3 regions of the Sporomusa aerivorans genome follow, and region 3 is predicted to be linked to each of the others. Evidence: riboswitches for the same ligand, from Rfam matches in the RefSeq annotation. Region 3 holds a riboswitch; each other region holds the start of a gene.
The links. A riboswitch is a leader RNA that binds a small molecule or an ion and turns the genes downstream of it on or off. The one in region 3 is predicted to bind S-adenosylmethionine.
Positions count from the first base shown of each region.

Region 1 (9,929 bases), 860 kb from region 3:
AAACCTGATTCAGGGCGCCGGTCTGGATGTATTCGCTCACGAGCCGTTGCCTGAAGACAGTCCCCTCTGGTCGATGCCCAATGTCATCATTACCCCCCATGTAGCCGCGTTATCACCGGCTTATCTGGACAGGGCCATTAAACTGTTCGCCGATAATCTTACCCGGTTTATCCAGGGACGGAATATGCTGAATATCGTTGACAAAGTAAAGGGCTATTAAGAATGTTGTGAACTATATATAAAAAGGTGAGGCTGCTAAGAACAGCCTCTTTAATTTAAGCTATCGGCAGTTCTTAAGAGCCTCAGTTCCGGCGGCTCCCCGTCTGCCGGGGCTTCATGATGTCTGGCCACAATGCCGGTTATTTCTGCGGCAACGCCGGCTGCTGAGAGCATTGCCGCTCCGCGGGCGGCATGGTGGTAATAAGTGTGAACGGCGTGCCGGAGATTGGCTATCTTGCCGCCTCGGCCGCTGCGTCCCCATTTTCGCACCCAATCCGGGGCAAATTTGTCCAATATTACTGTGATTATTTTGTCAGCCGTACTGACATCGCCTTTTACCTTGCCCACATCATGCAGCAATGCACACTTAAGTAATAAATCCTGATTGATCCCCCGTTCTTGCGCTGCAAGCTCCAGGGCAGTATAGGCCACGTTGAGAGCATGTCTTTGGTCCGGCAGGTTCATTTGCCAGAAAAGTGCTGCTTCGCCGGGAAGCAAATGCTGTCCGATAAATTGTCTGTCTGCTTCGGTTATCCGGGCCGTAAGCGCGGAAATCACCTGTTTAACCCGTTTACTCAATATAAATCAGCTCTTCATAACCTTGCTCACGGGCAGTTGTCTCAGCGGCCTGTTTCGCTGCCGCGGCTATTGCCAATTCCGCCCGCCGTCCTGCCTTCCGGTACTTGCCGGCAGCTTCAATTGCCTCAGAAAGTTTTCCTTCGGCCCAGGCAATATATAGATCCCGGCCGCGCACACTGACGCCGATCCCCTGCCGCTCCAGCGCCAACAGCACCCGCTCAATGCCCAGCGCGAACCCGGTTGCCGGGTTGGGATCCCCCAGGGAAGCAAGCATATTATCATAGCGTCCGCCGCCGCACAGCGGGAAGCCCAAACCGGGCGTATAGCCCTCAAATACCATGCCGGTGTAATAATCAAAATCGCGAATAATGCCAAGATCAAAATTAACGTAGCTGTCAACGCCGTAGCAGGCCAGCAGCCGCCGGATGTCGGCCAGATTGTCAAGTGCCGTCCGGCTAAGGTCATTGCTCACCAGTTGGTACGCCTTATTGAGCATATCTTCCCGGCCATGTAAGAGGGGAATTTGTTTTAGCAGCTCCTGCGCAGCCGGACTAAGGCCGCTTTGCGACAGAAGTTCGCCAAGGCCAACCAAATCCCGGGAAACCATGGAATATTTGATCTGCTGCTGATACTCCGGGCTTAATCCGCTTTCAGCCATAATCCCGTTGACAAAATCAACCTGCCCTAAGCTAATCTGAAAATTAGTCAGTCCTGCTTCCAGCATGGCCTCCACAGCCAGCGCCACCACTTCAGCATCCGCAACTGGTCCAGGCGCTCCTAAAAATTCAACTCCGGCCTGGTAAAATTCACACTGTCTGCCGGCCTGCGCCTGCTCATGCCTAAATACATTGGTAAGATAAAACAATCTAAGCGGCAGCGGCGTTTCCTTGAGCCTGGTAACCGCCACCCGGGCAATGGGAGTTGTTAAGTCCGGTCTAAGGGCAAGAATGCGGTTATTCTTATCAAAAAATTTAAAGACATTCTCTTGAATACTACTCCCTGTCCCTAATGTCAGAGTTTCCATATATTCAAAAGTCGGTGTAACTACCTCTTCATAACCCCATTGGGAAAAGAGTTCAGCAAGCGCCCCTTCCACGAGACGCTTCTGTTTGGCTTCCCGGGGCAATAAATCTCGTGTGCCATAAGGAATTTGCGGCACATAGTTCTTTTTCATTATTCTACTCCCTTCTTGTCTTCCTCGTCTGCGTCCAGCCGGGCCAGTACTGTCTTATAGCCGTCTGCTCCATAATAGAGGCAGCGCTTTACTCTGCTGATGGTTGCCGTACTGGCGCCGGTTGCCGCCACAATATCATCATAAATGACGCCTGCCTTTAGCAGGCGCGCCACTTCCAGCCGCTGAGCCATTGCTTTTAGTTCGCCAATGGTGCAGACATCCTCAAAAAACTGATAGCATTCTTCTTCATTTTGCAACTCCAAAATAGCCTGAAACAGCTGATCGGAAAGTTTGTCTTTTAACTTGGGATTTACCGGCATGGTACTACGCCTCCCTGTATTTCTTGCTTACTGTATATTTATTCGCTGCTTTACCAGATTTTCCTTCTTTATCTCTTTTTAACTTTATTTAATTAAAACATTTACATACTATACCCATTTTTTTGTTTTTACTACCGGGATTTACTTATAAAAATTCTATTGACAGCGTACATAACACCATGATAATATAATTTTTGTAAATTAAATACTGTTCATCAAGAGTTGGCTGAGGGAATGGCCCGATGACGCCGCGGCAACCATCGCATATGCGAACGGTGCCAATTCCAACAGGATTACTATCCTGGCAGATGAAGAACCGGGCAAATTAGCCTCTTCGCTCTGCCGAAGAGGCTTTTATTTTTTCCCTGAAAGGAGGATATTCTGACAACTTCTCCATCTGCTGCACACAATTCATTTACCTATTTATTTACCAGGAGGAATATTATTATGAAAAAAATCACCGTATTATTACTGACTGCATTACTGGCTCTGGCCACAGTGATTGCCGGTTGCGGCAGTAAAGAAACTCCGGCTCCCGCCGGTCAGGAAAAAAAGACGGTAAAAGTAGGAGCAACCGCCGTTCCTCATGCCGAAATCCTCAATGCTGTTAAACCCATTCTGGAAAAAGAAGGCGTCAATCTTGTTATTGTTGAAATGAGCGACTATGTCCGTCCTAATATTGCCGTTGCCGAAAAAGAACTTGACGCCAACTTCTTTCAGCACATTCCTTACCTGACAAAGTTCAGCGCCGAGCGCAAACTTGACCTGACCTACACTGCCGCCGTACATATTGAGCCTATGGGTATTTACTCCAAAAAAATCAAGAATCTTAACGATGTGCAAAACGGCGCTCAAATCGCCATCCCCAATGACCCGACAAATGGCGGCCGCGCTTTGGCGCTCTTAGCCAAGGCAGGCATTATTAAACTTAAAGAAGGCGTTGGCATTAACGCTACCGTAAAAGATATCGCCGATAATCCCAAAAATGTGAAAATCAGTGAACTTGAAGCTCCCCAATTACCACGCGCGCTCGATGATGTTGCCCTGGCTGTGATCAACACCAATTATGCCCTGGAAGCCAAGCTCGTACCCACCAAAGACGCTCTGTTTATCGAACAGAATGACTCCCCGTACGTTAATATCCTGACAGTTAGAAAAGGTGACGAAAATCGCCCGGAAATTCAAAAGCTGACGAAGGCTCTTACTTCACCGGAAGTGAAGAAGTTCATTACAGAAAAATACCTGGGCGCAGTAGTACCTGCATTCTAATATTAAAAACGGCTTGAACCTTAATAAGGTTCAAGCCGTTTTCCTTCCATCCGGTTAAAAAGTATATCTTTCCTCCCGGTTGAGGGCAAGATCGGCTTACGTTTGGTGAAGGCTCGGCGTAAGCCGTATTTTCTTCATTAATCCTGCCGGGCAACAACACCATAGAGAAAGATATCGGCAATACCGTTCGCCGATGTCTCTATAGATTCACCCTTCTCACCGATAAACCCTTGAAAAACCATCATAACAATCACACTAAACAAACCGTGAGCCGCTTTATGCACGTCACAAATACGGAGAACCCCCTGATCGATGCCCTCCTGCAGGATCTGTTCCAGTATGCTAGTCGTATGCTGAAACCGGGCCCGGTACTTTTCACGCTGCGCTTCAGTAAAATTTGACGGCTCCTCATGCCCCAAACCACGCATTTCGTGCATTAAAACCCGCCACAAATCTGCATTTTCCACATAAAATTCCAAAAATACTTTAATGGCTTTCTTGATTTTACCGAGCGGCGGTTCAACGAGTCCGGCTATATTAATAAGCTCAGCTTCAAAACGCGCGCTGCGTTCTTTGATCAGCGTGTAAAAGAGCTGCTCTTTATTGACAAAGTAATTATATACCGTGCCCTTGCCGGTATCAGCCAAAGCAATAATTTCATCAACCGTGGCGCGATGATAGCCTTTGCGGGAAAAAACAGTATATGCGGCATCAAGTATTTGCTGGCGTTTCATATATATCCTCCTGTTCTACCCTTGCCATGTTAGTTTGGAAATAATAAAAACTACCATGCCAATGGCGACAGCCAGTTTAAAAATCAGTCCCAGAGTCTGGCCAATGACAATGCTTTTAGCTACACGCCCCGCTTTTTCCCGGTTACCGGTAGCTACATACTCGGTCAGGTAACCGGCAGCGAATGATCCGCCAATTGCCCCGCCAATCGAGCCAAGCCCGGGCATAATGCCTGTGCCGATAATGCCGCCGGCAATACCGCCTACGAAAGCGGCCACAATGGCACTGCTGGAGGCCTTTTCTTTTTTCGCGCCCAGTGAGCCGGCTACGAATTCAGCCAGTTCGCCTATAAGCAGCGCGCCGAAAAGCCAAAGCAGCACGGCAGTGCTCATATGCGCAAAGTTTTCCAGATAGCCGTAACCGACTGCCGTAACAAGGATCAGCCAGTTGCCTGGCAGGCCGATGGCTGTCATACCGATACCTAAAACAGCAATAATAATGACCAGAAGATTAATGGCTGTTAAACCTGCATCCACATTAGGACTCCTTCTTGATAATCTTACTCCCGGTTAAAGGCCCGGCGGGCGATATCTTTGCGGTACTGCAGACCGGCAAACTCAATTTCGGGTACGGCCCGGTATACCTTGTCTACGGCGGCGCGAATATCCGCAGCTATCGCCGTAACGCCAAGCACCCGGCCGCCATTGGTAACAACCTGGCCATCCCGGGCTCCGGTACCGGCGTGAAAAACCATAGCTCCGCGGGCTTCAGCAGCATCAAGACCGGTAACAATATCGCCTTTATGATAACTGCCCGGATAACCGCCGGCAGCTAAAACGACACAAACAGCCGCTTCGTTTTTCCAATTGATACTCACGTCAGCCAACTTCTCATCAACACATGCTTCCATAATATCCACCAGGTCACCCTCGAGCAGCGGCAATACAACCTGCGTCTCCGGGTCGCCAAAACGGGCGTTAAATTCTATAACTTTCGGCCCTTGCGCCGTAATCATCAGCCCTGCATACAGACAGCCTTTATATATGATACCTTCCTGACGCAGGCCGTCAATAACCGGCTGCAGCACTTCCCGCGTTACGCGTTCCCGTACAGCCTCAGTCACAACCGGCGCCGGCGCATAAGTTCCCATGCCACCGGTATTAGGCCCCTGATCGTTGTCAAAAATCCGTTTATGATCCTGAGCCGCCACCATCGGCGCCACGGAATAACCATCGGTAAAGGCTAAGAGCGAGGCTTCCTCACCTTCAAGATATTCCTCAATAACTACTAAATTACCTGCATTGCCAAAGGCTTTATCCCGCATCATCATATCTATGGCGCCGACAGCCTCATCAACCGTCATGGCAACGACCACACCTTTGCCGGCCGCCAGTCCGTCGGCTTTAACCACAATAGGCGCTCCCTGCTCTCTGATGTAGGCTATGGCCTTGTCCGCCTCGGTAAAAGCTGCCGAAGCGGCCGTCGGGATATTATATTTATGCATAATTTTCTTGGCAAATGCCTTGGAGCCTTCCAGGGCGGCAGCTTTGCGGGCTGGCCCAAAAACTCTGAGGTTTAAGGCGGCAAAATGATCACCAAGACCATTGGTGAGCGGCAGTTCCGGTCCCACAACGGTTAAACCTATATTATGCTGTAAGGCAAACTGGCCTAAAGCTTCATTATCGTTAACATCAATATTGACACACTCAGCCAATGCGGCAATTCCCGGATTACCCGGCGCGCAATATATTTTCTCTACGCGGGGACTCTGCGCCAGTTTCCAGGCTAAAGCATGTTCACGCCCGCCGCCGCCAATAAGTAAAATTTTCAAAATATCACTGCTCCTTGTCCGGATGTATGGGCAGGGGTGCAAGTAACGCGCCAAAGCTCCACCGCTGGCGCTTAGCCTGCACTTTTACTAACATCCTGCCTGTAAAACATATTGACTGCTGTAGAATTCTAAAACCAGCGTATTGCCATAAGACCAAGATATTCTTTTACCGCCAATTGCGTATTATAAAAGGCGTCTGCTCTGGGCCACAGCATATTCCACTCAAATAAAAAACGGATGTTGGTCTGATAGTCTGTAGGATAAGGTATTACGTTAACGTGAAATTTGGCAAACTGCTGCACAGACCGTTCCATATGAAAAGCGGATGTCACCAGTATTGGCCTGAGAAACCCGCGTTCAGTCAAAATTTGCTGGGTAAATCTGGCATTATCGGCAGTATTGAGGCTTTGCCCCTCAACAATAATCTTGGCGTCATCAACGCCAAGTCCCAGCAGGATATGCCGGCCTATTTCCGCTTCTTTGCCGGAATTGGCAAATACCTGCCCGCCGGATATGATAACCGGAGCGCCGGTCAGGCGCTGCAACTGGGCTGCTGTCAGCAAACGGTTGGCGGCAAACCCCGTTAAATGTCCAAGCCCGTGAACATTGGGGGTATCAGCGGTCGCCCCGCCCCCCAGCATGACGATAACGTCGCCGTTCACCGCTGGCGGCGGTGAATAGCGGCTCTCCAGGGAGCGGATCAACGCATCACCGACAAGCGGTGTGGAGATAAGATAGAGGAGTATTGTAATAACAATCAGCATTCCAGCTCCCTGCCGCCTCCGCCGGTATAACCACACAGCCAAGAGCGCCAGAGTGGCGATAAACAACCCCGGTGGCAATAAAAAGGTAATGTACAAAAACTTTATTAAGACTAGCACTCCATATTACCCCGTTTCTGTCTGTAACGAGTCAAAGCCACCGAAACTTCAGTGCCAGAAAGACTTTTGCCGGCACGCCGGCCTGGCAAAAGTCTTTCTGCACGCCTTATTTCTTCTCAATCTTAGCCCAGGAATCCTTTAGTGACACAATACGGTTGAATACTGGCATATCTGCTCCGGAATCCCGGTCAACAACGAAATATCCGTTCCTCAGGAACTGAAAACGGCTGCCGGGCCGGGAATTTTTAATACTAGGCTCGACCATGCAGTTTTTCAGCACTTCAATGGAATTGACATTTAAAGTATCCACAAAATCCTTAACTTCCTTTTCTTCATCTTCCTGGTCCTGATTATTCAAGAGCAAATAATCATATAAGCGAACCTCAGCCGGCGCCGCATGCGCAGCCGATACCCAGTGCAGAACACCTTTTACCTTGCGGCTGACCGTACCGCTGCCGCTCTTGGTATCAGGGTCGTACGTACAGTGCACTTCCAGGATTTCACCGGTTTCCTCACTTTTCACCACATGCTCGCATTTAACCAGGTAAGCGTTTTTGAGCCGCACTTCCGCTCCCGGTGTCAGACGAAAATATTTCTTCGGCGGGTTTTCCATGAAATCATCCTGCTCAATATACAGTTCCCGGGAGAATGGAATGGTTCTTGAGCCCATATCCGGGTTTTCCGGATTGTTTTCAGTCACAAGCTCTTCCACTTGTCCTGCCGGATAGTTATCAATAATCAGTTTTAGCGGTTTGAGCACGGCCATAACCCTTGGAGCGTTAGTATTAAGGTCTTCACGAATACAATGCTCCAGCAAGGCAACATCTACCGTACTGTTGCTCTTAGCCACACCAATCCGGTCACAAAAATCCCGGATTGACTCCGGCGTATAACCACGCCGTCTTAAACCGGAAATGGTCGGCATCCGCGGGTCATCCCAACCGCTCACATAGCCTTCCTCCACCAGACGGCGCAAATAGCGTTTACTCATAATGGTATTGGTTAGGTTCAGGCGGGCAAATTCAATTTGCTGGCACTGATAAATTCCCAGGTTGGCCAGCGTCCAGTCGTAGAGCGGACGATGGTCTTCGAATTCCAGGGTGCAAATTGAGTGCGTTACGCCTTCAAGCGAGTCGGAAATCGGATGGGCATAATCGTACATAGGGTATATACACCAATTATCTCCGGTCCGATGATGGCGGGTGCGGACGATGCGGTACAGAACCGGATCGCGCATATTCAGGTTAGGCGAAGACATATCAATTTTAGCGCGCAATACCCGGGCTCCTTCGGCAAATTCACCGGCGCGCATTTTTTCAAAAAGTTCCAGATTTTCCTCGACAGACCGGTTCCGGTACGGACTCTCCTTACCTGGCTCGGTGAGCGTGCCGCGATATTGCCGGGTTTCTTCAGCCGAAAGATCACAGACAAAAGCTTTGCCTTTTTTAATAAGCTCAACTGTCAATTCATATATTTTTTCAAAATAGTCGGAGGCGTAGAATTTGCGATCCTCCCAGTCAAAGCCGAGCCATTTAACGTCTTCCTGAATGGAGTCGACATATTCGACATCTTCCTTTGTAGGGTTTGTATCGTCAAAGCGAAGATTGCATTTACCGCCATATTTAAGTGCCAGGCCAAAGTTCAGGCATATCGACTTGGCATGACCAATGTGCAGATAACCATTAGGTTCCGGCGGAAAACGGGTATGCACCCGGTTACCGTACTTTCCGGTTTTAAGGTCCTCATTAATAATGGTTTCAATAAAATTAGCAGGCATAGCAGGATTAGAGTCAGGCTCTTTATCAATATGTTCAACTTCGTTATTCATGGAAATCCCCCTTAAGTATGTCCACTCTTCTCTATATCATTACATTATACAACATTATTGGGCGGTCCAAAAGCGACTAAACTCCACAAATGATAATTTTTTACATATTTATTGATATTTTTCTGTCTAAAGACCGAACTATATATTTAATATTTAAATTATGCAGCATTTTTAGCAATAATATCCAGCATTTTTAAACCTGCGGCAAGCTTTAACAAGTCCTAAGCCTAAGATTACATTCCCATTCTAAGTGAATACCCTTTCGTAAAACAACAAAAATCCCCAACTAGTCAGTCGGGGATTCTATCATTACGTTATTATGTTCTAAATTTCAGAACGGCCTGCTGCAGCTCTGAAGCCATTTGCGCCAGGCTGGCCGAAGCGGCGGCAATCTCCTGGACACTGGCGTTTTGCTCCTGGCTGACCGCCGCTACTTGTTCGGCGCCGGCCGCATTAAGGCGGGCGGCATCGGCAATACCATGCACAGTAGTTTCCACCTGTGTGCTGCGCTGCTGCTGTTCGTCTGCCAAAGTCACAATCCGCATCACTTCGTCATGTACATTTTTTACCGCCGTATAAATTTCTTTAAATGCAGCGCCTGAGTTTTCGACAAGCTGTACACCTGCCGCCACATCCTGGCCGCCCTTATCAATGGCACTTACGGTTTCCACCGTCTCGACCTGAATGTCCTCAATAATGCCGGCAATTTCCCGGGCCGCTGTTTCGGACTGTTCGGCCAGTTTCCTGACCTCGTCGGCGACAACGGCGAAGCCGCGTCCCTGCTCACCGGCCCGCGCAGCTTCAATAGCCGCATTAAGAGCAAGCAGGTTGGTTTGACCGGCAATACCGGTAATGACATCAACGATTTGACCAATCTGACGGGATTTATCACCCAGCGCGTGAATCTTTACCGTCGCCTGACTTACATTATGCTGAATTTCGTTCATCTTGGCCACAGCCATGCCGATCTGTGCGGAGCCGGCTTCAGCAGCCTTTTCGCTTTGCTCGGAGGCAGCGGCTACTGAATGAGCCGCCTTACCGGTATTAGCGATAGCCTGCACCATAGCCTTGATTATTTGAGCGGAATCATCCGCCA
Region 1 is NZ_CP156926.1:2,590,627-2,600,555, reverse strand. Features, by position in the region: gene SATMO3_RS12180 (D-2-hydroxyacid dehydrogenase) at 1-220, shown strand, start outside; gene SATMO3_RS12175 (HDIG domain-containing metalloprotein) at 271-798, opposite strand; gene hisZ (ATP phosphoribosyltransferase regulatory subunit) at 791-1,972, opposite strand; gene SATMO3_RS12165 (YerC/YecD family TrpR-related protein) at 1,972-2,292, opposite strand; SAM riboswitch class I at 2,502-2,607, shown strand; gene SATMO3_RS12160 (MetQ/NlpA family ABC transporter substrate-binding protein) at 2,740-3,561, shown strand; gene SATMO3_RS12155 (TetR/AcrR family transcriptional regulator) at 3,699-4,295, opposite strand; gene SATMO3_RS12150 (DUF456 domain-containing protein) at 4,311-4,829, opposite strand; gene purD (phosphoribosylamine--glycine ligase) at 4,853-6,124, opposite strand; gene SATMO3_RS12140 (YdcF family protein) at 6,253-7,005, opposite strand; gene SATMO3_RS12135 (glutamine--tRNA ligase/YqeY domain fusion protein) at 7,112-8,833, opposite strand; gene SATMO3_RS12130 (methyl-accepting chemotaxis protein) at 9,151-9,929, opposite strand, start outside.
Region 1: another riboswitch for S-adenosylmethionine. It lies ahead of SATMO3_RS12160 (MetQ/NlpA family ABC transporter substrate-binding protein); the one in region 3 lies ahead of SATMO3_RS07810 (homoserine O-acetyltransferase).

Region 2 (9,929 bases), 560 kb from region 3:
GATTTTTAAGTCTTGTGTCTAAGTGCGGAGCTCAACTCCGTATGGGCGCAGGAAACTGGGGATCTTGAGTGCAGGAGAGGAAAGTGGAATTCCCAGTGTAGCGGTGAAATGCGTAGATATTGGGAGGAACACCAGTGGCGAAGGCGACTTTCTGGACTGTGTCTGACACTGAGGCGCGAAAGCCAGGGGAGCGAACGGGATTAGATACCCCGGTAGTCCTGGCCGTAAACGATGGGTACTAGGTGTAGGAGGTATCGACCCCTCCTGTGCCGGAGTTAACGCAATAAGTACCCCGCCTGGGGAGTACGGCCGCAAGGTTGAAACTCAAAGGAATTGACGGGGGCCCGCACAAGCGGTGGAGTATGTGGTTTAATTCGACGCAACGCGAAGAACCTTACCAGGGCTTGACATTGAGTGAAAAACTAAGAGATTAGTTCCTCCCTTCGGGGACACGAAAACAGGTGGTGCATGGCTGTCGTCAGCTCGTGTCGTGAGATGTTGGGTTAAGTCCCGCAACGAGCGCAACCCTTATCCTTTGTTGCCAGCGCGTAAAGGCGGGAACTCAAGGGAGACTGCCGCAGACAATGCGGAGGAAGGCGGGGATGACGTCAAGTCATCATGCCCCTTATGTCCTGGGCTACACACGTACTACAATGGGCTTAAACAAAGCGAAGCAAGCCTGCGAAGGTAAGCGAAACGCATAAACAAGCTCTCAGTTCGGATCGGAGGCTGCAACTCGCCTCCGTGAAGTCGGAATCGCTAGTAATCGCAGGTCAGCATACTGCGGTGAATACGTTCCCGGGCCTTGTACACACCGCCCGTCACACCACGAAAGTTGGAAACACCCGAAGCCGGTGGGGTAACCGCAAGGAGCCAGCCGTCTAAGGTGGGGCCGATGATTGGGGTGAAGTCGTAACAAGGTAGCCGTATCGGAAGGTGCGGCTGGATCACCTCCTTTCTAGGGAGATTACGGATTTGAAACATAGTCCGAAATCCTAGGTCGGCGATGCCATCGAGGGAGTCTACAGGTTGTAGATTTCTGATAGACCGTCGTAAACAAGTCTATCTTAATTCGATGTGCGGACATCTGGCAAAGCATTACGATACTAGACGCACCATATGCGGTGGCTGTAGTATCATTTACATTGTTTGGTTTTGAGGGAACACGGAAAGCGATTTTTAGACAGAGCGGACGCGAATATCATTTGCGTCCGCTCTGTTTTTGCTACCCAAAGCTCAGATAATTGGGCCAAAGCCTGCAGTGAATTGCTGCAGGCTTTGTTTTTTCATTTTATTTTCAGAATCAATTGGTATAATTCCTAAGAATCAGAGTCAAAAATGACTGATATGCTATGTCTGTCTGTAAGAGAAAAAAGAATGCTAAAGCGCAATATAACAGTAAACATATTTATTCGTCTCTGTTTATATTACAGATAATCTAGCATGTACTGATACAAGGGGGATTATTATGGCTGCTTCAATTTCTGTGGCAACTGTCCGATCACGCAACATATGTGTGGGATTGTTTCTGGTATCCTTTATTTCTTATTTGTTATTTAGCCATCTTGTGCCAATCACAGATCCGGTCGAATCAAATTATGTCCTTACTGCCAAGGAAATGGTAACCAGCTCAAACTGGCTTTCACCGCAAATATATGGGCAGGTATGGTTTGATAAGCCGGTTTTTTTCTATTGGTTGACAGCAATTTCTTTTAAATATTTTGGATTTTCCGACCTGGCAGCCCGTTTGGCGCCTGCTGTTTTTTCTGGTTTAGGAGTGGTATTGGTATACTGGTTTCTGGCCAAGACTTCCAGCCAGTCAGTAGCGTTGCTAGCGGCGCTTGTAATGGGAACCTCACTGGAGTATTTTTTGCTTGCCAAGTTTGTTATTACTGATATGGTTCTATTTGTCTTTAACAGTGCGGCCTTGGTATTTTTTTACCTTGGCTACATTGGCGCAGAAGGGACAAAGCGATGGTATATTGCCATGTATACCAGTATGGCTTTGGCGGTGTTGACCAAGGGACCCGTAGGTTTACTTTTACCGGGGCTTGTAATGGTATTGTTTATTACCCTGCAGCGTAATTGGTCCGAAATCAGAAGAATGTCAATACCGGCCGGCATACTGCTTTTTTCTCTGCTTGCCTTGCCGTGGTATGGCGCTATGTATTATGCTTATGGCTCTGATTTTATCAATACATTCTTTGGTGTGCATAATTATCTGCGGGCGACTGTTTCCGAGCATCCCAATGATAATGTAGTTTATTATTATGTGGTCGTCTTTTTGCTGGGCATGCTGCCTTGGTCGCCAATCACGGCAAAGGCTATCGTTGACGGCTGTAAATGCGGCGAATGGCGAAGGTCAACACTGTGGGTATTGAGTATTATCTGGGTCGGTGTTTATTTTATCTTTTATACGCTTATGGCTACCAAATATCTTACCTATACATTCCCGATATTTTTTCCACTGGCGATCATAACGGGAATGTATCTGGAGAAATTGATAACACAAAATAAGAAAAGGGCGCTTATCTACTGGATAGGTATACCTTTACTTTTATCAACTCTTGGATATTTTGTTGCAGCTTATCGTTTTCTGGATTTTGTTTGGCTGGCTGCAGCATTGTTTTGTCTGCTGGTTATAATGCTGGCTGCCTGGTGGCAGATTAAGAGACAACAGGCAAAACAGGTTCTTGGTCTACTCGGCTTGTGCCAAATTGTGGTGTATTTAGCGGTGTCAGTTTTGGTTTTTCCTAATATGGCGGACAGCAAATCGGGAAAAGAGCTTGGACAAACCCTGCTCGAATATAACGGACAGAAAATGGGTTTCTACGATTTTTACAGTACATCCGCCGTATATTACAGCGGCAGAACAATTGTAAAAATTATGCCGGCAGATACTGTAACAACAGCACCGGCAGACGTGTTGAGCTGGTCAAGCAAATATACGATGCCGACCGAATCGTTAGCAAAGTTCGTGACGAATTCCGCAAAGGATAGTATAGTAATTATAGTACCTGAAGCAAAAACAGATAAATTTCTAAAAGAGGCGGAGGGGTGTAATCCCAAATTTTTGCAAAGAAAAAACGGGTTTAGTTACTATGCTCTTAACGGTTAGTTGACTGTACTGCTAAGCGTTGGAGGAAGGAGTAGATACATGCGTATTTTGCTTGCTGAAGATGATGCCAAGCTGGGGAATTTAATAAATGCAATGCTGATCAAATCTGGAATCCAGGTTGACTGGGTTACTCAGGGAGACACGGCGATAGAGTATGCCATGTATTCACCCTATGATGTAATTGTTTTAGACTGGATGATGCCTGGTCAAACCGGGCTGGAGGCTTGCAAATATTTACGGAAGCATGGTTATCAGAGCTCTATTTTGATGCTTACGGCGAAGGATGATGTTGTTGACCGGGTACTCGGATTGGATTCGGGCGCTGATGATTATCTTGTAAAACCGTTTGAATTTGCAGAACTGCTTGCGAGGCTGCGGGCTTTATCACGGCGTAGCAGCGCCAGGCTACAAGAGGAGGAGGTACAAGTCGGCGACCTTGTGCTGAACCGCTCCACTCGTAGTGTACGGTTTGCCGATAACGAGGTGCAACTTACCAGCCGTGAATTTCAATTGCTGGATTTGCTGGTCCAAAACGAAGGACAGGTTGTTCCCCGGGAAGTAATTTTAGACCGGGTCTGGGGCCTGGAGGCTGATGTATCGCCCAACAATCTGGATGCTTATGTGCGGCTGCTAAGGCGGAAGATCAATCTGCCTGAGGGCGATGTGGTAATTCAAAACGTAAGAGGAGTGGGCTTCAAGCTGGAGGCTCATCATGTTTACTAAAATTCGTAACCATTTAACCATGGTGTATGCGGCGGTCATGATATGTTATCTCCTGGCATTTATTATCGCCAGTTATTCCGGCCTGGTCTGGGTGCTGTACCGAGAAGAGCAGCAGGATGTCGAGGCATTTGCCAAAGAAGAAGCGCGGGAACACGTGGCTGTGTTCCGGCAGATTCAGTTGACTGGGAAGCCGCCGGTGGAGGATGATGATCAAAATGGCGAAACAATCTTCCACTATGCATTTGACCTGGCAGGACAGCCGGTTTCGTCAAGCGAACCGCCCGGTGACTTGCGTGACGCTGTTTTAAACAGCATCCAGAACTGGAAAGGAGCGGACGGGGAAGTAGTATTTACCAAGATATACCTGCCTGATGGCAAAAAGAATTACTATATGATCTGCGGTATCCGGATTGCTGACAGTGAGCAGGTGTTAGGCACTGTTTTCGTGGGTAAGAATATCACATCTTATTATGAGATGCTGCAAAGACTGTTACTTGTACTGATCAGCATGTCCCTGCTGTTTTTGTTTATTGCCACTTTTGCCGGTCATTTGCTGGCAGGCCGGGCCATAATTCCGCTTAAGAATTCTTTTTTCAGACAGCGCGAGTTTGTTGCTGATGCATCCCATGAACTAAGGACTCCTCTCAGCGTTATGCTTACTTCTGTAGATGCCATTCAGACCGATGATGAAAATCGGATTTCGCAGTTTTCCGGACAAGTTCTCGATGACATGAAAGGTGAAATCAAAAGGATGACAAAAATTGTAGCAGACTTGCTGACGTTGGCCAGGGCTGACGCCAGTGCTGATACAATTGTAAAAGAAAATTTTGATTTAAACCTTGTTGCCGATAAAGTTGCCCGCTCTTTTAAGCCGCTGGCCAATGAAAAAGGGATCAGGCTTGATTATAACGGCAAAAATAAACTTTTGGTTCATGCAGACAGAGAACGAATCAACCAGTTACTGGTAATTTTGATCGATAATGCTTTGAAATTTGGCCGGCAAGGCGGCGAGGTCCTACTCTCCGTCAAACAGACGACTAGCCCGAAACGGACAGTATATATCAGCGTACAGGATGATGGCGTCGGTATTCCTGCGGAACAGCAAAAGCTTATTTTCGAGCGGTTTTACCGCATAGATAAAGTAAGATCCAGAGAAGCAGGCGGTACCGGGCTGGGGTTAGCTATTGCCAAGTGGATAGTGGAGGCGCATTCCGGGACGATAAAAGTTGAAAGTACAGTTGGCGTTGGCAGTACATTTATTGTCAGTCTGCCCTGCTAAATAACACTGTTTGCCTGATTTAGATGTGCCGGGCCGTTAGCGAAAGTGCCCAAAAAGTAATACTTTGGTCAGAAGCACAAAAGCCTGCAAGCCGTTGACTTGCGGGTCTTTTGAATATTTACGCCTGATAAGGCGAAGCTATTAGAGAGTATATTTTTGGAGGTATCTGTTATTGCCGAACGGGAATTTGCTGGGTATTTTTGTTTCCAGAATTCTTAAGCTTACAGTTAAGCGAGATGTTAATATTATAAAGATAGTTACAATACCGTTTTGCATTCATACAATAATTATTTTTGCAGGGGTGTTTTTGAGCAATAGTTTACCGGTTCGTGAGGCGACGGGTTTTATTAATCCATCGGTAACAGGCCAGCCACTATTTATAGAGAAATTTATTAAGTGGGATGCGCATTGGTATACGTTTATTGCCGAATATGGCTATGATAGTCAAAGTATCGTTTTTTTTCCTGCCATCATTCTGCTAATTAAGGGTTTGGCCGGATTAGGCATAAGTTATGTTACCGCAGGGTTTATTCTGTGCAATGTTTTTACTATGATTAGTTACTGCCTGATGGCCAAAACATTCTTGCTGGATTTTTCCGCCCGGGAGACCAGACTGGCGCTTCTGGCTTATGCAGTAATGCCCACGGCCTTTTTTTTAAATAGCGTCTATACCGAACCGGTGTTTATCGTATTTTCACTTGCCTGTCTATATTGTATTCGCTCAGGCAGCTGGTGGAGCGCCGGCTGGTTTGCGGCGCTGGCTGCTATGACCCGGAGTCTGGGGATATTGCTTGCTGTTGTTTTGTTAGCGGAATATGTCAGATATTATAAAAATGTGAGGCAACTAAGAACCGCGATGGCATCACTTCTTTTTCCCATAATAGCCGTTGCCGCCTTTTGCGTTTACAATCATATCATGTTTGGTGACTGGCTGGCATTTGTTCATTCACAGCAGTTATGGGGAAGGCGCTTTGGGCTGCCATGGGAAAACTTCCGGAACAACCTTCAGCTTATCGGTGCGGGTGTTCCTCTTACCGAAGCCGGTGTTTACTTAGATGCCCTGCTGGTGGCGCTTGCTTTCGTCGCTTTGGTTGCGGCATCGACGCTGCCCCGTTACAGGCTTCCCGCGCCTTATCTTATAACAGGCTGGCTGTGGTTTCTGGTGCCGATGTTCTCGACATCACCTGTTTATCCTTTGTACAGTATGGCCCGCTTTGTGATCGTAATCCTGCCTGTGTATTTGTTTTTAGCCAGGCTTCCTTCAGCGTTGTTTTATAGTTTAGCATGCCTGAGCGCCGCCGGACTGCTTTTTTGTACAGCCTGGTTCCTTAATTGGTACTGGCTGGGTTGATGTATTGACAGTAGCTTATTCTTCATGTAAAATTAGTTCTAATTGAACAGAGCTCTTATCTAGAGTGGTCGAGGGACTGGCCCGATGACGCCCGGCAACCGGCAGAGTCTTCTGCAGTGGTGCTAATTCCAGCAGGAGTTATCCTGGCAGATAAGAGGAAAGTGCTGCAATAAAAGCTCCTTTCCTCGGAAAGGGGCTTTTACTATGTGCAATAAAAATAGTTTACTACGCTGTCCGGAGGTGCTTTTAAAACATGTGTGTAGTTTCTCTTACCGTTCGTCCCGATGCAGTAGAGCATTATGAAAATCCACCAAGAACTTTCAGGCAGCTGCGAATGCGTCGTATCAAACCTGTGTCAAAGATCGGGGCTCTGTATCCTCTAAAGAATAATGAATTTAACGATATCAGAGACCGGGAGTTTCTTGATATCGCGTATGATAAAGCCGTGGCTTTTGTTCTTATCAATTGTCCGCAACAGGCTGATTCTGATCAGCAAGCTGCCACGGTTTTTGCAGCTTTGGCGCAAGCCTGTATTCCTTTTACGATGGTTTCCGTCCAGCCGGCAAAAATCAGTTTCGTTGTCGGCGAGTGCTGTTTGCCAGCCATGTGCGACTGTTTGCAACAGTTGGCGCTATATCCGGAAATTGTTGCAGATTGTACAAAAATTTCAGTGCGGGAAAACAGCGGGCAGCCGTTATTTACAATGATTACTGCCTTAATCGAGATATTGGCGGAAAGAAACATCCCTGTACTGCGCATGTCCGAATCGTACGGGTTAATAGAGATTCTGACGGAAAGCCGATTCAACAGGCAAGCGCAGCAGGCTATTGAAAAGCAGTTCTCAGTTAAATAGGTAAAGAGGTAGAAATGATATGATAGATTACTGTAAAAAGAGGTATGGTGAGCAATACGAAAGTGTTAGTCCGGGGCTGACGAAACCTAGCAATGAGGTTGTGATCATAATTCGTGACGGAACCGTAGTTGCCTTCATGCAAAAGTCCGGCAACAGACTGGTGGAAGGCATGTACGGGGACGGAATATGACTTCGGGGTTATGCTGCAAACGGTATTGATGCAGGCATACCGTTTGCAGCATATGAATGGTTATTGACACCGGCTTGGTGTTATGATACTATCATTACATTAATAAAATAGTTGGCTGATTGGAAAGACCAAAGGCTAAGGACTTCTCTGGCAGAGAGTTCCTTGGCCTTTTTATTTTTCTGTCAAAAAGACAAAGCAGCCGGTTTATATGTTCGCAATGATGGTAGGTAATTATGTGATGACCGGCTCGCAACTAAAAGAAGGAGTGGATGACATGGCGACAAGAACAACGATTGATACATGGTACAGGAAAGAGGATTATTGGGCCATTATTATTGCTCTCGGACTTATTTTAGTCAGCACGATCGCTTTTTTCAACGGGTCGGCTAAGCTGCTTGCGGCAATGGCAATCAATGTTCCCGGCTGGTCGGCTGATTTTAGCAAAATCAGTGGTTTCCTGGCAGGTAACTGGCTGGGTATTGCTTATTTGTTTGGTTTTTTTGCCGTAGTTTTTACGGGCGCCGGCCGTATATTAGGCTACCGTTCGAGTGATTATCTGGCAAGCTTTTCGGTATTATTTATCTTATCTGTTGTGGTTACAGTTTTGGGTTCCAACCAAGTTCTGAAAGACTGGCAGTTAGAAACACCGCTGCTGGCGTTATTAGTGGGTATGATTATCAGCAATACTGTGAAACTTCCTGCTTGGTTCCAGAGTGGGTTACGAACCGAGTTTTATGTTAAAACAGGTATTGTTCTGATGGGAGCTACTTTGCCGTTTACGGTGATCCTCCAGGCGGGGCCGCTTGCCATTTTGCAGGCTACTATTGTGGCCGGAATCACGTTTGCGTCCATTTATTTCGCCAGCACCCGCCTGTTTGGTCTTGATCCGCGTTTTGGCGCAACACTGGCAGCCGGCGGTTCCATCTGCGGCGTCTCAGCATCCATCGCGATAGGCGGCGCCTGTCGGGCAGAAAAGGAACATGTTTCTGTATCAATTTCGATGGTTATTATCTGGGCAGTAGCGATGATCTTCCTTTTACCCTTTTTGGCTAAATCTTTGGGATTAGCTCCTGGCCCGGCAGGGGCCTGGATTGGTACTTCAGAATTTGCTGATGCAGCCGGTTTTGCTGCCGCTGAAGCTATGGCCGACGAGCGGGCGGTAAAGACTTTCACGCTGATGAAAGTTGTCGGGCGTGATATGTTTGTCGGGATTTGGGCGTTGATGGTTGCTTTTCTTTCGGTAACACGCTGGGAAAACAAAACGGTGGAAGAAGCCAGTCGCGTCAGCGCAGGTGAAATTTGGCGACGGTTTCCCAAATTCATCATAGGCTTTTTTGCCGCCTCTGTCTTTACTACCTTAGTGATAGCCTATCTTGATCCCAAGCTGGGCACTGCGTTTTCGAAAGAAGTTATCGGTCCTGTCAAATCTTTACGCGGCTGGACCTTTACCTGGGCTTTCCTCTGTATTGGCCTGACTACCCGGCTGAAAGATCTTACTTCCTTTGGCTGGAAGCCTCTGGCGGCTTTTGCAGCCGGGGTAGCTATCAATGTGCCGCTGGGATACTTATTATCCAACGTTCTGTTTGTAGAGTACTGGCTGGGGGTTAAATAACATGGTGGATTATACTACCCGCATAATTATCAGTCTCAAAGAAATTGAACAGTTAAGAAAGCAGATTGTTGGTTCTGCGCCCGGCCCCGAAAGTCTCAGAAAATACGGGGCCATGGCAGCGGCGGCGTCAGAACGGACGGCAACCATGCTTGAGGTGCTGGCAAGCGTCGGTTTTACCTTCAAGGCCAATAAAGAATATATATATGCTGATTCAGAGAGCGTAGAAGCGGCTAAGGCCAAACAGCTGCTAGCCGCACATGGTTTCGCCGACAAAGAATACCAGATATATTTGGAGTACCGCCGCCAGTGGGGGATTATGTAGCAGGATAATTATTACTGATATAGAATAAGTTACCTATCTTATTTTTTAAGGGGGTAATGGCAAATGGCGAAGAAAATTCTTATATTGACAGGCGATTGCGCAGAAGACTATGAGGTTAAAGTACCGCAGCAGGCACTCTTGATGCTGGGCTACCAGGTTGATGTGGCTGTCCCCAATAAGAACGCCGGCGATATGGTGCAGCTTGTTGTTCATGATTTTACCGGACTGGATACCTATATTGAACTTACCGGTCACCGGATTCCGGTCGATATTGCGGCAAAAGACGCCAAAGCCGAAGAGTATGTCGGCCTGGTAGTTCCCGGCGGGCGTGCTCCCGAGTATATCCGGATGTATCCGGAAGTTGTCAAACTTGTTCAGGACTTCTTTGCAGCCGGCAAACCGGTAGCCGCCATTTGCCACGGTACGCAACTCCTGGCTCCGGCCAATGTGCTGGCAGGAAAAACCGTAACTTCTTATCCGG
Region 2 is NZ_CP156926.1:2,283,210-2,293,138, forward strand. Features, by position in the region: rRNA gene SATMO3_RS10450 (16S ribosomal RNA) at 1-958, shown strand, start outside; gene SATMO3_RS10455 (ArnT family glycosyltransferase) at 1,469-3,118, shown strand; gene SATMO3_RS10460 (response regulator transcription factor) at 3,158-3,841, shown strand; gene SATMO3_RS10465 (sensor histidine kinase) at 3,831-5,120, shown strand; gene SATMO3_RS10470 (mannosyltransferase family protein) at 5,428-6,471, shown strand; SAM riboswitch class I at 6,524-6,628, shown strand; gene SATMO3_RS10475 (hypothetical protein) at 6,725-7,324, shown strand; gene SATMO3_RS10480 (hypothetical protein) at 7,344-7,514, shown strand; gene SATMO3_RS10485 (YeiH family protein) at 7,789-9,126, shown strand; gene SATMO3_RS10490 (hypothetical protein) at 9,128-9,448, shown strand; gene SATMO3_RS10495 (DJ-1/PfpI family protein) at 9,512-9,929, shown strand, end outside.
Region 2: another riboswitch for S-adenosylmethionine. It lies ahead of SATMO3_RS10475 (hypothetical protein); the one in region 3 lies ahead of SATMO3_RS07810 (homoserine O-acetyltransferase).

Region 3 (9,929 bases):
TTTTGTTTGAAATTAGTCCCTCACCCGTACCATTGTCCAAACACCAACAGCAAACAACAGTACCGTATAAAATGCCAGAACCCCCACCGACAGCCAGGGCGTCTCCAAGCCTGCGCCAATAGCCCGGAGCGCATAAGTGGCATGTGTTAGCGGCAACAGCTCAATAAACAAATGAAACACCGGCGGCAGCCGGTCAGGTGTGAAAAACGTCGCGCATAAAAAAGACATGGGCAACAGTACATAAGTATTGAAACTGGCCATATCCTCATGCGAATTAATCAGCATAGCCGCCACCAGCCCCATGGCGGCAAACAACAGGCAAGTCAGGGCCAGTGTTAATACAAAACCGGCAGTTACCGCCAGTTTCGCACCAAATAAAAATGCCAGCACAAAAATAACCGTACAGGAGATAAATCCCCTAAGCGCCCCGGCCAACACTTTACCAACCACAAAAGAACCCGCACTGACTGGCGCAATAAGATATTCCTCAAGTGTCTTGTGGTAAAGGCGGCTCATATTGAGCGGGGAACCAACCGCACTAAAACTGATATTCATAGCATTCAGAGCCATAATCCCCGGCAGTATGAAATCAAGATAACTGCCGCCATTTACCGAAAGACTGCGTCCCAACCCCCAGCCGAAGGCCACCAGATACAGTATCGGGCTGATCATCCGGGACAACACAAATTTGACCAGCCGCCGGTTTAGTACAACCCAATCCCGCCAGAAAACAGTATTTATATCTTCCAAACGCAAGTTTTGCCAATCCCTTCTTGAACAACTGTTATCAACATTAATACTTTTTTCGCTGTACTTACCGTTTATCCTGCAAAAAAACACCTGGCTGTTGACAGGCCAGGTGTCAGTCCAGTTTCACTTCTACGCCAAATAGACATGCGGCATATTTTAGCCATTCCCGCGCCGCAAAGGAGAGATAGGTATCCTTTTTCCACACAATAGCCAAATGCCAGGGGCTGATTTCCTCGGCAATGGGCAAGGCCTTAACGCCATCACCAATCTTATCACATACTACCTTGGGCAGCAAGGCCACTCCCAGCTTGGCAACCACGATTTCGGCCATAAAATCCCATTGCGAACTTTCGCAAAGTACCCGCGGCACAAAACCATGTTCACGGCATTTCTCCACAATATGATCATGCAGGGCAAAATCTTTGCGGAACAGGACAATCGGCTCTTCCTCCAGATCGGTAATACTTACCACTTCCCGCCCGGCCAGACGATGTTCAGGATGAACAATGAGCCAGATCGGATCTTTTACGAAAGCAAACAGGGAAAAAACAGCTTTATTTTTAACTGGCAGCACAACCACGCCAATATCAAGAGTGCCGTCTTCGACCATCTCTTCCACAGCCCGGGAACCTATTTCAACTAAATCGATAACAATATTGGGGAATTTTCTCTTAAACTCCCCAATGGCAATGGCGAAAAAACTTGTCTCAACCATAGGGGGAATGCCAAGCCGGATACTGCCTTTACGGCCGCTCGTCAAGTCATCCAGATCACTTGTTACATTTTTGAGCGAATCAACTATCTTCAGACCGCGTTCATATAAAGCCTGTCCCGCATCGGTCAGTTTAATCCGCCGGGCAGACCGGTCAATTAGCGTAACTTTCAATTCTTCCTCTAAATTACGAACCATTTTACTAATAGAAGGCTGGGAAACATGAAGCTCCCGGGCCGCTTTAGTAAAACTCAACTGCTTGGCGACTTCAATAAAATAGGTAAGATGGAGAATATCCACAGCCGGCGTACTCCTAACATCAGTATAAGGTATATAGCCTATATACTATATACCTTATACTATGGCGGGCAGACTATGAATCTGTCAAGAATTAATTTACAGTTAGGCCAAAAAACACTTATGACCAAACTGCTTTATCCCAAAATTCCTTTGTCCTGGTTATATCTCTGACAACCGGAATAGGCACCACCTTGGCCCGTTTATCAACAAGCACGCCTTCTTTAGTCTCCCGCATCCGGGTAGTGGGTAACCTATAACCAAATATCCATGTTAACAAAGCCTGCATAGCCGAATCCTCCGCATACTGTACTAATTTTACTTTTATTGTAACCGCAGGCGGTCCGGCAGTAAAATACACATTATGCATATATAGAATTACTCCAGGCTATGGAAGCTTCCGTCCGTTACTTATTTACTGGCAGTCAAAGCCTGCGCCAAATCGGCGATAAGGTCGTCTGCATCCTCAATCCCGATCGAAAGCCGGACCATATCATCAGATACGCCTGCACTGGTCCGCTGCTCACCCGATAGTTGGGAATGTGTGGTGCTGGCCGGATGAATTACCAGCGATTTGGCATCGCCTACATTAGCCAGCAAAGAGAATAAACGCAGGGCATTGATAAATTTCCTGCCGGCTTCCAGTCCGCCCTTGATACCAAAAGTCAGTATGGCGCCGGCGCCTTTGGCCAGATACTTTTTCACCAGCTTGTGATCGGCGTGGCTTTCCAGGCCGGGGTAACTAACCCAGGACACCAGTTCGTGACTTTCGAGGTATTGAGCAATCGCCAGGGCGTTCTGACTGTGCCGCGCCATCCTGAGATGGAGCGTTTCCAGCCCCTGCAGAAACATGAAGCTGTTGAACGGGCTGAGACAAGCGCCAACATCCCGCAGAACCTGCACTCTGAGCCGGATAATAAAGGCGAGATTGCCGAGAGCTTCGGTATAGCGGATATCATGATAGCTTGGATCCGGCTCGGAAAGCAGCGGAAACTTGCCGTTCCCCCAATTGAACTTACCGCCGTCGATAACCACTCCCCCCATCGCAGTGCCATGTCCGCCGATAAATTTAGTTGCCGAGTGCACAACAATATCAGCCCCGAAATCCAGCGGCCGGCACAGGTAAGGCGTGGCAAATGTGCTGTCAATAATGAGCGGCAATCCATGTTGGTGGGCAATAGCGGCCACACTTTCCAAATCCAGCACATCAATCTTGGGGTTGCCGATGATTTCGGCATACAGGGCTTTCGTATTGGGGGTAATGGCGGCGGCAAAATTCTCCGGCTTGCCGGGATCGACAAATTTGACCTTGATCCCCAGTCTTGGCAGGGTATGGGCGAACAGATTGTAGGTCCCGCCATAGAGAGTTGAAGAACTTACTATTTCATCACCCGCCTGGGCAATATTGATGATTGCCGCCGTAATGGCCGCATGGCCGGAAGCAAACGCTAACGCGCCCACACCGCCTTCCAATGCGGCAATACGTTGCTCAAATACGTCTGTTGTCGGATTCATAATCCGGGTGTAAATATTGCCCGGTTCTTTTAAACTAAACAGATCGGCCGCATGATCGGCATCCCGGAAATTGTAGGCCGTAGTCATGTACAGGGGAACGGCGCGCGCGCCGGTTGCAGGGTCAGGCTGCTGCCCGGCATGTACGGCCAAGGTGTCAAAACGCAGTTTTTCGGGTAATGTCATAGTTCAACCCTCATTCTTTCATATTTTATATTGTTGGAGCTTCTTTTACCTGTATCCCTGATATCAGGCGGGCGCCCAGATAGGCCAGCTTAGAAGGCCGGAACATTCCCCACTGTCTGATTGGCAGGACCGAGGGAGCAGGCAGAACTTTATTAATAAACTTTGATAGTATTGGCCGCAGCAAATGGAAGTCGATTAAAAAGCCATCATGTCCATGCGGGCTGTCGATAACCGCAAAATCGGTGCGAACGCCAACCCGGCGCATGGTCTCGGCCAGTTCCTCCTGTTGATAGGCCGGATACAAAAGGTCCGAGCTTACCCCGATAACCAGCACTCTGGCATCGATCCGGGCTAAAGCCGCCTCATAAGACCCGTACCCGTCAGACAGATCAAAGAGATCCAGCGCCCGTAGCAGGTAGAGATAGGAATTGGCATCAAAACGTTTAACGATACTTTCCCCTTGATAGTCAAGATAATTCTCAATTTCAAACTGACCGCCGCGGGTCCGGCGGCCGAATTTATAGGCCATGGACATCTCACTCTGGTATGTAATCATTCCCAAGGCCCGGGCGGCTGCGAGTCCCCTTTCCGGTTTGCTGCCACCGTAATAATCGCCGTTCTGCCAGGCAGGATCGAGCATAACAGCCTGGCGGCCCACCCGGTTATAAGCGATGGCCTGCGCGGCCGAATAACCGGGAGCGGCAATAACAACAACCCCGTCAACAAAGTCCGGGTACCTCACTGCCCACTCTAGAGCCTGCATCCCGCCCATCGAGCCGCCGATTACCAGCGCCAGTTGCTTAATGCCCAATACCTCCAGCAATCTTTTCTGGACCTGAACCATATCACCTATGGTGATCTCCGGGAATTCCATACCATAGGGGTTGCCGGTGGCCGGATCGGGTGAAGCCGGACCTGTCGTTCCCTGGCACCCTCCCAGCACATTGGCACAAATAACAAAAAAGCGTTCGGTATCAATGGGACGGCCCGGACCGATTAGCGGCTCCCACCAGCCTTTCTCGTCATATTGGTCATGAGAAGCCGGATGGCTGTCACCGGTCAGTGCATGGGCAACCAGGATGACATTGTCACCGGTCGCAGATAAAGTGCCATAGGTTTCATATGCCACAGTAACGTCAGTCAGACAGCCGCCCTGTTTCAGCTGCAGCGGGTTCTCCGGACTGGCGACCTGAACTTGTTTTAATTGCGGCCGCCATTTAAAACCCGGAAAAAAGGTCACAACCATAATTCTTCCCCTCCTTACAGTATTCATGAAATAAAGCAGACTTAGCTTCAGGTGGGGTTTTAACCGCATCTGAAGGTTAGCGCCCTTATCCAGGAGGATATTTGAGAGATAACGAAAGCCCCCTCGCTAAGAGGGGGCATAATCTGTTTGCCAATCCCTCTCATCTCCCAGGAAATCTGCTGATTCCTGCTGGAATTAGCACCACTGCGCATTGCGCCGGTTGCCGGGTGTCATCGGGCCAGTCCCTCGACCTCTCTGGATAAGAGCGTACTATTAAATTTGTAAAGTAATGTATACATGATACCTAAATAGCAGCCGATTGTCAAGTATCTCCATTTTTCAGTGAACAAATGTATAATCTTCTGCCGCAGCCCTTATTGACATATTAAAGTTTTTATTATAAACTAGTAACTAATCTAATACTCCTAAAGGGGAGTAGCTCATAGAACAGAGTCAACATACTGATGAGTATTCATCTGGCTCTGTTGTTGACACTTGTCAATTAGCGAGACCTTTAGTATGGCAAATTTGTATTTGCCATACTAAAGGTCTCGTTTTATATATATTACACATCTTAAGGGGGATTATCATGACAGCATTTTTAACCTCGCTTATCTTTGTAGTGCTTGCTGAGATGGGTGATAAAACGCAACTACTGGCTATGGCCTTTGCAACCCGATTCAAGTGGCAAACCGTTATGTGGGGCGTCTTGGCCGCAACAATTTTCAACCATCTGTTTGCCGTAATTGTCGGCAGCTATCTGACCCATTTCATCCCGATGAGTTACATTCAGATTGCCGCGGCCATCTCCTTCATCATCTTCGGTCTTTGGACAATCCGGGGGGATGAGCTCAACGGCGAAGATAAAGGCTGTAAGTACAACCCATTTTGGACAGTGGCCATTGCTTTTTTCATTGCCGAAATGGGTGACAAAACCCAGCTAGCAACCATTGCGCTGGCAGCTCAATTTAATAGCATTATCCCGGTATGGCTGGGAACAACCACCGGTATGATGGTAGCGGACGCCATTGGTATCATTATTGGCATTGTACTGGGAAAAAGAATCCCCGAACGGGCTGTGAAGTGGTTTGCCGCAATTATCTTCATACTGTTTGGCCTGTTTGGCCTCTATGAATACTTACCCGGACATTACCTCACACCGGTCTCTGTCACCGGCACCTTGCTGGCGGTACTGCTCTCTATATTCTTAGTGTCCCGCATGAGCGGAGATTGCGATAAAGAACCGCAGAAATCGCCGCAAGAAAGTAAGTAAACTAGTAAAAAGCGCGAAAATCTTCAAGCAGATTTTCGCGCTTTTTAGTTGCCTGTTCTCAAACTACGTCAAAGCCGATGTCTTCGACAGCCTTCACCAGATCAGCCTGTTTAGCAGTGCCGGTTACAACCGCTTGCTTCTTTTCCAGATCTACACTGGCGCCTACTACTCCCGGAATTCCCAGAAGTGCTTTTTCAACACTCATTTTGCAATGCCCGCAAGACATCCCTTCGATTTTTAAAATTGTTTCCTGTGCCTGACTCATACCGTCACCTCCCTTCTTGCCGGCTTTCAATACCGTACACCCCTACACATTTGGCTACTGACGGCATATTCTCCTTAGTGTTAGGGTTGTCACGGTACTGGCGGCATTATGCCGCAGTATCCCTATCCCTGTAGGGATCAAACCGCCTTAGCCTGAGCGCATTAGTGACCACGGAAACCGAACTGAAGGCCATGGCCGCCCCGGCCAGGACGGGTGATAAAAAACCCATGGCGGCAACAGGAATTCCCAGTGAGTTATAGATCAAAGCCCAAAACAGATTTTGCTTGATGTTCCTCATGGTTGCCTTACTCAGGCGAATGGCGGCGACGATGCCGGTCAGATCTCCCCGCATCAGCGTAATGTCAGCGGCCTCTATGGCAACATCGGTACCTGTGCCGATGGCAAAACCAACATCGGCAGTAGCCAGCGCCGGCGCATCATTAATACCGTCCCCGACCATCGCCACGACTTTGCCTTGCTTTTTCAGCGCGTCAACCTGCTCGGCCTTGTGTTCAGGCAGCACCTCCGCCAGAACATTGGTAATACCCACCGTCCGGGCTATTGCCTGGGCAGTCCTTACGTTATCGCCGGTAATCATCCAGACCTCGATACCCATTTGTTTGAGCGCAGCCACGGCCTGGGCCGAGTTCTCTTTGACGGTATCCGCCACGGCAATCAGCCCGCTCAGCCTGCCGTCCAGAGCAAACAGCATAACGGTCTTGCCCTCAAGTTCCAATTGCTCAATTGCAGCTAGCTCGGCAGTAAACTCGACATTGTTTTCTTGCATGAGTTTGCGGGTGCCCACTAAAATTCGCCTGCCCTCCAGCGTAACCTCCACCCCGTGTCCCGGAATGGCGGCGAACGACTCCGGTTCAGGCAGGACTATACCTTGCCTTTGACCATATTTAACAATAGCCTGAGCCAGAGGATGCTCCGAATTCTTCTCGGCGCCGGCAGCCAGTCTCAGCAGTTCTGTTTCAGCAAGTCCTGCCAGCGGTATAACGTCTGTCGCTTCCGGCTCTCCCTTGGTGATGGTGCCTGTTTTATCAAGTACAATGGTTGTCAGCCTGTGGGCATTTTCCAGGTGCTCCGCCCCTTTTATCAGGATACCGTTCTCTGCGCCCTTACCGGTTCCTACCATGATCGAGGTTGGAGTAGCCAGGCCCAGGGCGCAGGGGCAGGCAATGACCAGCACGGCTGTAAAATTAACCAGAGCCCGTGAGAAATTGCCGGGATCAAGGAAAATATACCAGACTCCAAAGGTCACAAGCGCCAGTCCAACAACAACCGGCACAAAATATCCGGAAACCACGTCGGCAAAGCGCTGAATCGGCGCTTTTGAGCCCTGTGCTTCTTCCACAATACGGACAATCTGCGCTAATGCAGTATCCTTACCGACTTTGGCGGCCGTAAATTTAAAAGTGCCAAGTTTATTAATGGTAGCGCCAATAACCGTGTCGCCCGCCTTCTTGTCAACAGGCAGACTTTCACCGGTAAGCATAGACTCATCAACAGTCGATGTCCCTTCGGCAATAACACCGTCGACCGGAATCTTTTCGCCCGGCCGAACAACCACAACATCGCCGACTAAGACGGCTTCCACCGGAATATCGAGTTCCTGGCCGTCACGGACCACTCTGGCCGTCCTGGCCTGCAGCCCCATAAGGGCTTTAATGGCCGCCGAAGTTCTTCCCTTGGCAGTGGCTTCCAGCAATTTGCCTAAAATAATCAGGGTAATTAAAATTGCTGAAGTCTCAAAATATAAGTCGGGTTCATTCCGAAGTACATTGGCGATACTGTAAAAGTAGGCGGCCGAGGTACCAAGTGCAACCAGTACATCCATATTAGCGCCGCCGTTTTTGAGCACCGTATACGCACTGCGGTAAAACTGCCAGCCGGCAATAAATTGCACCGGCGTAGCCAGTACCAACTGGAGATACGGATTCATCAACACATGCGCAACACTGCCCATGATCCCCAGCATATGCAGGATCATAGCCAGTAAGAGCGGCAGGGAAAAGCCGGCCGCCACCAGGAGGCGAAAACGCTGCCTGCTTACCTCAGCTTCGCGGGTTTGCTTTTCCTGATCCACCTCAGCAGTATCTGCTAAATCGTGTGCGCCAAAACCCGCTTTTTCAATTCTGTCCTTAATATCGCTGATACCGGTAACACCCGGATAGAACTCAACAGTTGCCTTTTCCACCGCCAGATTGACAACGGCATTTACAACTCCCGGCAATTTTTTCAGGCTTCTCTCAATGCGGCCTGAGCAGGCGGCGCAGGTCATACCGCTAATCTTTAACTCCACCTTGTCCGTTATGACCTGAAAACCTATGGCCTCAACTTTTTGCGCTATCTCAGTCAGCGTAACCTGCGCAGGATCATAGGTTATAGCCGCCTTTTCGACAGCCAGATTCACGGCTGCCTTCGCCACCCCCGGCAGCTTGGACAAGCCGCGCTCCAATCGTCCGGAACAGGCCGCGCAGGTCATGCCGCCTATTTTGAAAATGACATTCTCCAAACCATTCTTTGCCGTCTCGGTCATCTTTCTCACCCCTCTTGTACATATACACCCCGGCAGGGCTACTTGGTGAATTTGGATAAAACGCCCATCAATTCATCAACAGCCTGCTCGGTGCGATTTTCTTTGATGGCATTTACGACACAACTCTTAGTATGACTTTCAATCATAATCAGCGCCACCTGATTGAGCGCCGCCCGTGCAGCCATAATCTGCTGCAGCACATCTACACAATAGCGGCCTTCATCGATCATTTTTTCAATGCCGTTAATTTGTCCGCTGGTCCGACGCAATCTTTTCTTTATATCTATCTTTTCCTGTTCATTTAACATGATTTCCCTCCGTCATACTATACCCCCGTATAGTATATATACTACGCTTAAATATATCACCAGTCAATAGTTTTATTATTTACTGGCGATGTATTTAAAACACGGTTGCATCAAACCTAAGGCGAAACAAAATCAAACTTATAACTGATATATAAAAAAAAAGACCCGGATTTCCGGGTCTTTTTCGCCTTACCCCATCATTTCCAGGAAGGCTTGTACTCTTGTTTTTATTTGTTCTACATCCCCCTGCGAATAATCGGTTTCGATCTGAAGAAAAGAAGTATCGCCGTTTTGTTTCAGGTAATCCCTGATTACCCGGCTTTCCACATTATAGGTGTGGCACCCTTGCCAGGTAATATCCACAACACCGTCGGCCTTATACTCTTTGACCAGTTGGGCAAGATTCTGCTGCCGGACGGGGTTGGGACTCATACAGGAGCAAGGAATTGCCAGATACTTCTCAGCAATGGCTTCAAGCGGCGGTTTGCTTTCATCTACAAGAGTAACAAACTGCTTCATGCCTGAACAGTTTTCGATATAGACAACGGCGGCGCCGCAGTCCTCGATAATTCTAATGACCTTCTCGGCGCCAACGCCTGTAGGCACGCCGGTCACAACAATACGCCTGGCGCCTTTAGGCATGGCGGCTTCCCCTTTGGCCACAGAGTCTTTTATATCGGCAATAACGGCCTCGATTTGCTCGGCAAAATCGGTCCGGTCTGTTACAAAATTGCGTCCCCACATCAGTTTAAGGAAATCCTGCCCGGTCATCGGCACCGGATCCAGTTTCATAAACCCGGACAGTTTTTGCATCAGCAGGCGTTCCTGATTCAAC
Region 3 is NZ_CP156926.1:1,726,675-1,736,603, reverse strand. Features, by position in the region: gene SATMO3_RS07830 (ABC transporter permease) at 13-756, opposite strand; gene SATMO3_RS07825 (LysR family transcriptional regulator) at 863-1,762, opposite strand; gene SATMO3_RS07820 (hypothetical protein) at 1,881-2,129, opposite strand; gene SATMO3_RS07815 (homocysteine synthase) at 2,171-3,457, opposite strand; gene SATMO3_RS07810 (homoserine O-acetyltransferase) at 3,483-4,703, opposite strand; SAM riboswitch class I at 4,861-4,969, opposite strand; gene SATMO3_RS07805 (TMEM165/GDT1 family protein) at 5,293-5,976, shown strand; gene SATMO3_RS07800 (heavy-metal-associated domain-containing protein) at 6,035-6,241, opposite strand; gene SATMO3_RS07795 (heavy metal translocating P-type ATPase) at 6,348-8,786, opposite strand; gene SATMO3_RS07790 (metal-sensitive transcriptional regulator) at 8,825-9,094, opposite strand; gene SATMO3_RS07785 (double-cubane-cluster-containing anaerobic reductase) at 9,284-9,929, opposite strand, start outside.